DNA from 2 places in the Tatumella sp. UCD-D_suzukii genome. Region 1 is predicted to be linked to the other one. Evidence: predicted binding sites of a transcription regulator. Region 1 holds the regulator's gene; the other holds the start of a gene.
What was found. The regulator Fur, encoded in region 1, represses iron uptake genes when iron is present. The targets are predictions, from matches to a motif close to ATAATAATGAGAACNACTATCAA.
Positions count from the first base shown of each region.

Region 2: a site for Fur is predicted at 3,022-3,044, ahead of fhuE (ferric-rhodotorulic acid/ferric-coprogen receptor FhuE). Genes of this name have one in related genera too.

Region 1 covers NZ_JFJX01000029.1:3,236-8,639, reverse strand. Annotated here, with positions in the region: partial or broken gene CG67_RS06400 (family 20 glycosylhydrolase) at 1-947, shown strand, start outside; gene CG67_RS06395 (SemiSWEET family sugar transporter) at 1,001-1,492, opposite strand; gene dalD (D-arabinitol 4-dehydrogenase) at 1,489-2,895, opposite strand; gene fur (ferric iron uptake transcriptional regulator) at 3,197-3,643, opposite strand; gene fldA (flavodoxin FldA) at 3,980-4,510, opposite strand; gene ybfE (LexA regulated protein) at 4,643-4,918, opposite strand; gene ybfF (esterase) at 5,078-5,404, opposite strand, start outside.
Region 2 covers NZ_JFJX01000057.1:51,325-56,728, reverse strand. Annotated here, with positions in the region: gene CG67_RS13645 (1-aminocyclopropane-1-carboxylate deaminase) at 1-702, shown strand, start outside; gene CG67_RS13640 (FAD-NAD(P)-binding protein) at 888-2,507, opposite strand; gene CG67_RS18345 (hypothetical protein) at 2,750-2,890, shown strand; gene fhuE (ferric-rhodotorulic acid/ferric-coprogen receptor FhuE) at 3,198-5,402, shown strand.

The DNA of each region.
Region 1 (5,404 bases):
AGTCTGCCAGTTGCCGTCAGCGGATCCAGCAGGGGGAGGTTGGTGACTTTACACATCTGCCTGGCTGGTTTGCACTCCAGGTCAGCCAGCTGGTGCAATCAGCGGGGCTGAAAAATATGCAGGCGTGGCAGGACTGACTGAAAGCCATCAGTTCAGCCAGTGAATTTGCAACAGGAACCGTGACTCTTAACTTCTGGGATCCACTGTATTGGGACGGCGTGAATTCGGCCGGTGAATGGGCAGAGAAGGGGTATCGGATCATTGTTTCTTCGCCGGATTATCTCTATCTCGATATGCCCTATGAAGTTGATCCGCAGGAGCCGGGATATTACTGGGCAACCCGTTTCAGCGATGAACAGAAAATCTTTACCTTTTCACCGGATAATCTGCCCATGAACGCAGAAACATCGACCGACCGTGACGGAAAAGTCTTTTCAGCCACAGGTCAGGGCAGGTGGCCGGGGGCTGCGGGGATGTCGGCCCAGGTATGGAGCGAAATCGTCAGAACCGACGAGCAAATGGAATACCGGCTATACCCGAGGTTGCTGGCCGTTGCAGAAAGAGCCTGGCACAAAGCTGACTGGGAACTGCCGTATCAGCCAGGGAAGACCTTTGAAAAAGGTAAAACCAGGCATGTTAATCAGCAACAACTGCAGGCAGACTGGAACCGCTTTGCGACACTTCTGGGGAGGTCTGTTTTACCGACGCTGGATACTGCAGGTATCAGCTACCGGATCCCGGTACCAGGGGCGCGTATCCGTAACGGGGTGCTGGAAGCAAATACCTCTCTGCCGGGCGTCAGAATTGAATATTCCACCGATGAGGGGCAACACTGGATGGATTATCAGGAGCAGCAACCGCCGGCAGTCACCGGTAAAATTCTGGTGAGGTCCCGCAGCTCTGACGGACTCCGTAGCGGAAGAGTGGTCAGTCTTCAGGCTGACTGATGACGGGCTGTCGCCACGTCCGCCTTTCAACGGAAGTGGCGACAGGAACCGGATTATTTCTTCAGTTTACTGAGGGGACTCATCGATACAGGATCCTGCAGTGAAACAGGATCCTGTTCCGGTAGCGGGGCTTCACCCGGAGTGTAAGGGCGCAGCCTGCGGATCCGCGGACGAAGGATCACACCCGGCATGGCGCGTAACTTACGGCGTAACTGATTTTTAGCCGGACGTTCGTGATAAAGCTTCAGAACAATGACCGAGAATGCCAGTAATGCGGTTAAGCCGTTGGCTGTCATCACGGGGACATCGCTGACGCGGAAGCCGTACCAGGTCCAGCAGGAAACGCCGAAAAACAGTGCAGACCACATCCCCAGCGATAGAGCTTTGGTATCCCGGTTACGGATAATATGCAGTACCTGCAGAAAAAACGAACCGGTGGTTACCCAGGCCGCGACGGTTCCCAGAGCGACAGGCCAGGGAGAAAGGAAATAGGTCGCCAGTAACGCCAGCATCGCGGTAACCACTACAATATAAACACTTTTCATGGCTTATCATCCCCCATTATCTTCAACTGTTGCTGCATATCGTCGATCGTACGGGTCAGGTCTGCGATGAATTTCGGCTCTCCGGCCAGAGACCCTAACAGCTTTTTCTGGCCCGCAAAGGCCGTAACCGGATCAACACTGGCAAAAATTGCTTTGAAATCGACACTACTACACGCTCTGTCCTGATAGTCAAAAGGCAGGGAGTGGTTCGCGACCTTCTGCATAAACAGGAAATATAACGCGACCAGACGTAGCGTTGCCTGCGGTGTTTTCCCCTGCTGATAGCGGGCTTTCAGGGTCGGAACAATAAACTCATGCAGTTTGGCAATACTGTCAGAAGATACCCTCTGACAGGTATCACGTACCCGTTCGTTACCGAAACGTTGCAGCACAGTCTGACAATAGCGGGTTAAATCAATCGGTGAGTCGCCCAGTGCCGGGATGACATCCTGACTGACATACTCAGTGATCCACTGACGAACTTCGGGTAACAGGCTCTGGTCAATATAGTCCTTACCGAGCAATCCTCCGGCCCAGGCAATACCGCTATGGCTTGCGTTCAGTACGCGGATTTTAGCTTCTTCGTAAGGGATAACATCATCTGCAAATTCCACACCTGCCTTTTCCAGCGCCGGACGTCCGGCAATGAAATCATCGCGCATCACCCATTGTGTGAATGACTCACAGCTGACAGGGGCATTGTCATCGTTGATCCCCTGTGCGCGCAGGCGTTGCAACAGTCCGTCATCTGAGGCGGGTGTGATACGGTCGACCATACCGTCCGGGGTACTGATATTCTGTTCAAGCCACCGGGCTAATGCGTCATCCTGACGGGCAGCAACAAATTCTGTTAACCCGCGACGGAAACTTTCTCCGTTACTGCGCAGGTTATCGCAACTGAGCAGCGTAACCGGACCTGCGTTATTCTCCCGCCGGGCAGTCAGGATCTTATAGAGAGCACCATACAGGGTAACCGTGTCTGCGGTACCGGCAAGATCACTTTGTATAGGTGCTGCATTCAGATCCAGATGGCCGTCATCAGTCAGAAAATAGCCACCTTCGGTGACGGTAAAAGAGATTATTCTGGTTTCAGGGCGGGAACCTTCACTGACGACTGCCTGTATTTGCGGGTCCCAGAGGATGACATTACGAATTGCTGAGAGCGTGTGGTAGGCAATATTGCCTTCAGGAGAGATAACTTCGAGTGTGTAACGCCCTTGCTGTCGGGCCAGATGTTTGAGTGTCTGCTGTGTGCTGCTGTTACGAATATTTGCCAGTGAAATAGACCAGAGGGTATCACCGCTTTCATGTAACTCATTCAGATACCAGCACTGATGAGCCCGATGAAAAGCACCTGCACCCAGATGCAGCCAGACCGATTGTTCAGTTCTTTTTGTAGTCAAATGCATTCCTTAATCTGTAACAGATAGTCATAATGTTACTGGTAACCTTAACATGAATATTCGGCAGATTAAAATTACAACAGCAGGGGAAATGACGTTAAGGGCAGGGAATGAGACAGCGGGGTGGTGTTTTTATATTTAAAATCAATTAATTACAATTATAAGAAATTGCTATCGTTATCTGATGACAATAAAAAACCGCGACAATGCCGCGGTTTTGAGCGGATGACCGGGAAGTCACCGGCGAAAGACACTCGCTTTTCCAGCCGGTTACAGGCTGCTATCAACATGACGAAAATGCTTATTTATCGTTATGTAAGGTGTCGTCTTCGCGGCAATCACCCGTAGTACAGTGACCATACAGGTAGAGACTGTGGTTGGTCAGCTTAATGCCAAAACGTTTAGCAATTTCACGCTGACGCTGTTCAATTGACTCATCGCTGAACTCAATAACCTTGCCACAATCCAGGCAAATCAGATGGTCATGGTGCTGCTGTTGGGTCAATTCAAAGACTGATTTACCGCCTTCGAAGTTATGACGCGTTACGATACCCGCATCATCAAACTGGTTCAGTACGCGATACACCGTGGCCAGACCAATTTCTTCGCCCATATCAATCAGGCGTTTGTACAAATCTTCCGCACTAACGTGATGGCATTCAGGTTCCTGAAGAACTTCCAGAATTTTCAGTCTCGGAAGCGTGACCTTCAGACCGGCCTTTTTCAGTGCGGAGTTATTGTCAGTCATGCAGTTATTGTCCTGTTACTTTTGAAAATGACTTTGGCAAAGCGCCATGAAGTTCGGTAATGACCTTATTTTTTTTGATTCATTATAGAACCGAAGTATCGAAATTGAAACTACAGGCCCGGGCCGGTTTTCCCTGAGGAAAGGTCGCGGAACACCGTGAAATGCAGGCCTGTCAGGGATAGTGACAATCTGATACAAAAAAGATATTCCCGGAAATCGCACGAAAGGAAAAATACAAGCGTCGACATCGGGAAATAGCTCAGAGCCCGCTGGTCATTTTAGCCGGCTCTGCAGATGCTGAAGTGAACACTACCACAACTGATACAAAAAACCCTACTAAGCGTTGAGGATTTCTTTCAGTTGCAGTTCATCGGAAATTTGCGCGACCCATTGGCTGACACGTTCGTTGGTCAGTTCAGGCTGGCGGTCTTCATCAATGGCCAGGCCCAGGAAGTGTTTATCATCGGCCAGCCCTTTGGAGGCTTCAAAATGATAACCCTCTGTCGGCCAGTGACCAACGATGACTGCACCTTTTGGCTCGATGATGTCCCGCAGTGTGCCTAATGCATCACAGAAGTATTCCGCATAGTCTTCCTGATCACCGCAGCCGAACAGGGCAACCAGTTTGCCGTTAAAGTCAATGTCTTCCAGAGTCGGGAAAAAATCGTCCCAGTCACACTGCGCTTCACCGTAGTACCAGGTCGGGATCCCCAGCAATAGAATATCGAAAGCGTCCAAATCTTCTTTGGTACTTTTAGCGATGTCGTGCACTTCAGCAACGTCTTTACCCAAGTGTTTTTGGATCATTTTTGCGATGTTTTCAGTGTTACCGGTATCGCTGCCAAAAAAGATGCCTACGATTGCCATGTGGGGTTAACCTCTTGAATCTTAAAATCAGATGAATGTAATTTCCGTACAGATGCGCGAATAATAGCAGACCTGAGATGTGGGCGGTACTTGTAAACGAGTCAGATTTATCCCTGAGTGCGCAACACAGATTTAACGCTTTTTCAGCTGCGCCAGGATGATTTGTTCGATGAGTTCGCTGCGACTCAACTGTTGTTCTGCCGCCAGTGAGTTCAGTGCATCGACCACATCACTGTTCATTTTAAGCTCTACCCGCTGTAATCCGCGCACTCTGTCCCGTTTTAGCTGGTTGCGTTTATTTATGCGTAACTGTTCGTCACGGGAAAGCAGACTGGTTTTAGGACGACCGGGTCTGCGTTCATTCGCGAATAAATCGAGCGTAGTACGATCCGTATTTTCTTTTGCCATGATTTTTGAAACTGAACACCTGCGATGTATCAGATACACGCAGCATAGTGATGAATGAATACGGTTATCATGCTAAAAGCACACGATAAAATTTTAGCGCGCAATCATACTCCAGTGAGATGACAGACGCCAATGTTAAAACGCGGCCAGCCCCTGATTTCAGGTGACGGACATAAAACGTCGCACAGCACTGATGACGGCATCAGGCTTTTCTGCATGCACCCAGTGACCCGCACCGGCAATAATATGGGCTTTTGCTGCCGGGAATTGAGCCAGAAGGGGCTCCCGATAGTGATTATCCAGATAAGAGGATAAGGCACCCCGAATAAAGAGGGCAGGGCCAGGCCAGGCAGGACACTCTTCCCAGCCGGAAATGGTCGTGTAATTATCCCAAAGTGCAGGAACATTGAATAACCACTCTCCCTGACGGAATGACTTCAGCAGGAAATTAATGACCATGTCATCCTGCAGCAAAGGACGCATTAG
Region 2 (5,404 bases), on a different contig from region 1:
TCCGATGCAGTCTATGACCGTGTCGGTAACATCGAGTTATCGCGGATTATGGGGGCCGATGTACGTCTGGATTCGGCAGGATTCGATATCGGCATCCGTGAAAGCTGGAAACAGGCGATGGATGAAACCGAAAAGAATGGCGGTAAGCCTTTCCCGATCCCGGCCGGTTGCTCCGAACACCCTTACGGAGGCTTAGGGTTTGTGGCCTTTGCAGAAGAAGTCCGGCAGCAGGAGAAAGCATTGGGCTTTACGTTTGATTATATCGTCGTCTGTGCGGTGACCGGCAGTACTCATGCCGGCATGGTCGTCGGGTTTGCGGAAGATGGCCCCTCCCGCAAAGTCATTGGTATTGATGCTTCTGCAAAACCGGAAAAAACCCGCGCACAGGTACTGCGTATTGCCCAAAATACGGCAAAACTGGTAGAGCTGGATCGCGAAATTACCGAAGAAGATATTATCCTCGATACCCGCTATGGTGGCCCGGAGTACGGATTACCCAGTGAAGGGACGCTTGAAGCTATCCGCTTATGTGCCCGCACCGAAGGCGTGCTCACCGACCCGGTCTACGAAGGTAAATCGATGCATGGCATGATCGATATGATCCGAAACGGTGAATTCCCGGAGGGTTCCAAAGTGCTTTATGCCCACCTGGGTGGGGCACCGGCGCTGAGTGCCTATAGCTATATTTTCCGCAACGGCTAATCGCCCCGGCCCCGAAAAGGGGGATACTGTGACGTCCCCCTCAAGGCCAGCCTCGCAGAGGTGCAGCCTCTGTCACCGCACGTCCCCGTGGCAAATTTTCCCCCGGTACCATTGCATACACCCTGTCAGCGTCTTCGCTTACCCGTCCGGTTTGTCTTTTACCGGTCAGGGCAGGGCCGGAACCGTCAGACGTGACCTTCTTCCGGGTCTGGTTGCAGCTCTGCGGCACCCGGCGCTGAATGAAGTATGGCATTGGCGATGGTTTCGCCTATTTCCGCACTGACTGTCAGGCCCTGAATAAACGGCCTGTCATGCATCAGATAAGGTAATGCACCAAAAGCAATATGTCCGCGGGCAGACGCCGGTTCCAGTAACAGGTAATTCCCGGCCACTTGCGGTATTTCACCCCCGCTGTTCAGCATCTGTTTGCGTAAACCGGGAAATGGCAGATCGCGCGTTTTCAGGGGTTTCTGTCCCCGGGCATCAATGAAAATATCGTAGATATGCTGCGTCTCCCCGGCAAAAATCACGGTCTTATTACTGTATTTACGTGCACGGTAATCCTGCCCCAGCGGCAGGATTGTGAGAATACCGGCATCGTGTAATGCCAGTAACCGCCGCAAAGATTGTGGCGGTATGGCTGCATAATTATCGATAAAGACCCGCGCCAGCCCGGATCTGAAACGGACACTGTCTTCGGGGCTAAGATGAGGGACTATTCCGGCGATCGCTTCATGCAGGCGGAGGATCACATATCGCCAGGGCACGGTATATTTGGTCAGGGTATTCAGTCGTGTATCCTGCAGATTTTTTCTGGCGTAGCTAAAGGGATCCTGCCGGCGACGGGCCGCAAACCAGGCATCGCAAAAGTTATCAGCATTCAGGTGTTCAAGCCCGGTCTGACGGCTCCAGAGAGGGTCAGCGAGCGTGATTTCCTGCACCATCAGTCTGAACGCCCGGTCAAGTAATCCGGCGCTTCCCCCGGCAACCAGTGCCGCAATCGCCTCCGGAGTCACCAACTGCAAAGGCTGGTAGGGGATAGGGCAATAAAAATCTGCTTCAGGTAATACACCGGAACGAGACATCAGGACAATCTGTAGCGACCGGCTGCTGTCCCGGAGAATAAACTGCGGGCCCTGCACACCGTTTTCGCAAAAATGTCCGTGCTGTGTCACGACGGCCATTGCAGCATCGATCGCACTGAGCGATGTCCCGAGGATCCCCACCCGGCAGGCTGGCACGCTAGCCTTCATCAGTCCGGACCAGGGGCTGGGGAAGAAAGTATGTCGTCGGGTATTTTCGGCAGGCCAGACATGCCCGGTGGCAATCACGGCAAAATCGACCCATTCCGCCACCGGACGGCCCTGTGCTGTCACCTTTATCCCTTCCGGTAACGCCAGAATATCTGTGACCTGGCAAGAGGTATGAACATGCAGGATAAACCCCTGACTTTCCGCCTGATCCACCAGCTGTAAAAACTGCTGCCGGAAGTAGTCGCCCAGCAGGATCCTCGGTAAAAACTGTCGCTCATGGAGAGCACTGGCCGTGATACCAAAGCCAGCGAGCCTCTCAGGGCACTGCGCCCGTAGCCATGCAATATAGGTCGTCATGACCGGCGGGATCTCAATACTGGCGATATTGGCCAGCATCACCGGTGAACTGGCCTCGCGACGATAGGGCATACCGACTCCGGCTTCGGCGGTCTGTTCAAAAATGGTCACCGAACAGGGCGGGTGGTGTCTGATAAGCGATAACAGAGTGTAAATGCCTGTCGGACCGGTACCGATAATGGCGACTTTTTTCATCCCTTTCCCCTGCTGTTTTTTACCGGAAATGACCGGCATTAACTGACCGTGTCGTCTGCCGCAATCCTGCTGAACCGGGTGGCTTACCCGCTAAGTGTGGCTGAAAAACCGGCATTGGAGGAAATATTTATCAGAGGTACCCTTTTCGGGACTACGGGTGAGGGGAAAGGGACGAATTGCACTGACGAGCGGAAAAACTCACTTGTTATGTTCAGTGTCCCGGCTCCCCCGGGAGGATCAATATGACTACAGGCCAGATCCTCAGGGAGGATAGCAGGATGGCAGGCAGGGAACTACGGCAGCGCCGCAGGGAAGACAGATTTATCCGGAGACCCGGGGCGGGCGGTGTGGCGACCGTGGTGGCGGGTAAAGGAAATGCGTAAATGGCGGTACCGGGGGCACCGCCGCCTGTCTTATCACCCGTCAACGGTGGATATTCACGGTACAGCAATCGCCAATGAGACACTCCTTATTACCTGACGTTCCTCGATCCTTTATTGCAACACTAATCAAAATGATTATACTTCTCATTCTCTTTACATTGCTAATCTGTTCTTCCGGGTTGCAGGTACCTCAGAAATGGCGTTATGTCAGCGCTCTCCGGACAGGGAGAGGATGTCGCCTTCCGGGAACCCGTACGGATCCGGTGTCCGGAGTGGCTGGAATAATAAAATATATTTGAGGATGAGCATGTTTGCTGCCAGTTGTTCCGTAAGGCGTGGCCCCCGCACCGGCCATTTTACCCGTATGCCGGCGTTGTCTCTGCTGAGTGTGGTCATTGCCACGGCGTTACAGGTACCGTGCAGTACGGCGGCTGACAGTGACAGCAGTAAGACTGCGACGCTGGTGGTCACCGGCAGCGAAAACTCTGCAGATTCGCCGAAATCTACCGATTATGCGGTGCCGGTGACCCGGGCTGCGACCGGCCTGGCACTGACCAACCGCGATACGCCTCAGTCGGTCAGTGTGATCACTCAGCAGCGGATGCAGGACCAGCAGCTGGAAACGCTGAACGATGTTCTGAATAATACGACCGGACTGTCAGAGTCTAATTCCGGCGCTAACCGCAGTAATTTCTATTCCCGTGGCTTTTTGGTTGATAACTATCAGGTCGACGGCGTACCGGTACTGGTAGATTCGGCCTGGAATCTGGGCGATACCCTGTCGGATACGGCTATTTATCAGCGCGTGGATGTGGTGCGGGGGGCTACCGGCTTAATGACTGGTGCCGGAAGCCCTGCCGCGTCGGTGGATATGGTCACCAAACAGGCTGACAGTAAAACCTTTACCGGGGATCTGAACACCAGTTACGGCAGTTGGGGAAATCAGCGCTATGTCGCCGATCTTTCCGGGCCACTGAGTGAGTCCGGAAAGGTTCGCGGGCGCGTCGTGGCCGGGTATCAGCACAGCGGCAGCTGGCTTGACGACTATCATACGCAAAAGAAATTTCTTTACGGTGTGGTGGACGCGGATCTGAGCGATGCAACCACCGTGTCGCTGGGATATGACTATGAAGAGACCCATGTTAACGGTGCGACCTGGGGCGGGCTCCCCACCTTTTATCGGGATGGTAGCAAAACGAGTTATGCCCGCAGTACCAATATCGCGCCGGACTGGGCCTACAATGATGTACAGTCGAAACGGGTGTTTGCCGGTCTGGAACACAACTTTGCCAATGGCTGGCAATTCAACCTGAACGGCAGCCATACCGAAGCAACCATGGACAGTAAACTGCTGTATATCGACGGGTATTTCGATAAAAATACCGGGCTGGGTATCGGGCCGTATGCCGGCTATGATCTGTTGGGCGGTACCGGATACAATACGGCTAAACGCAGGGAGAATGCTGCCAGCGCCGTCCTTAACGGGAACTATGAGCTGTTCGGACGTCAGCACGAGCTGATGACCGGGGTGACGTATATCCGGCAAAATAACCGTTATTACAGTGCCTATACCAACCTGACGTCAGCAGATGTCGGCGATTTCAATGACTGGGGTAATTACCCGGAGCCGGACTGGGATCCGCAGGCATTGGCCGGTGATGACACTATCCACCAGAAATCAGCTTACCTTGCCACGCGCATTTCGCTGGCTGACCCGCTGCATATGATCCTCGGTGCCCGTTATACCCGTTATACGGCGGATACGATGACCGAGAATATGGTGAAGAATAATATCACGCCGTATGCCGGACTGGTGTATGACATCAATGACACTTATTCTGCCTATGCCAGTTACACCTCTATTTTCAAACCGCAGACCTACCGCAATGTCGACGGCGCGTATCTGAATCCGGTCACCGGGAAAAGTTATGAAACCGGGCTGAAAGGTGACTGGTTCAATAGCCGCCTGACGGCGACATTGTCTCTGTTCCGCATGGAACAGGATCATTTAGGGGCCACAGATTATGCGCTGGTGAAAGGCAGCAATGATTATGCTTATTATGAGCAGAACGGTACTGTCAGCCGTGGTGTGGAATTTGAAGTCAACGGCGCAGTGACGGATAACCTGCAAATGACCTTCGGGGCCACCCGCTATATCGCTAAAGATGGCAGTGGCGCTGCACTGAATCCGACACAACCACAGACGTCATTTAAACTGTTTACCAGTTACCGTTTACCGATGTGGCAGGATCTGACCGTGGGTGGCGGCATCAACTGGCAGAACCATACCTGGGACAGCGTGGCAGGGCCTGACGGCGCAACAAACCTGTATGCCGACCAGGGGAGCTATGCGCTGGTGGATCTGTTCGGACGCTATCGCGTGACCCGCAATCTGTCGGTACAGGCCAACCTCAATAACCTGTTCGACAAGACCTATAATATCGATGTCGGTCGTAATACTGTCTACGGAGAGCCGCGTAATATCTCTGTGTCAGCCAGCTATCATTTCTGATA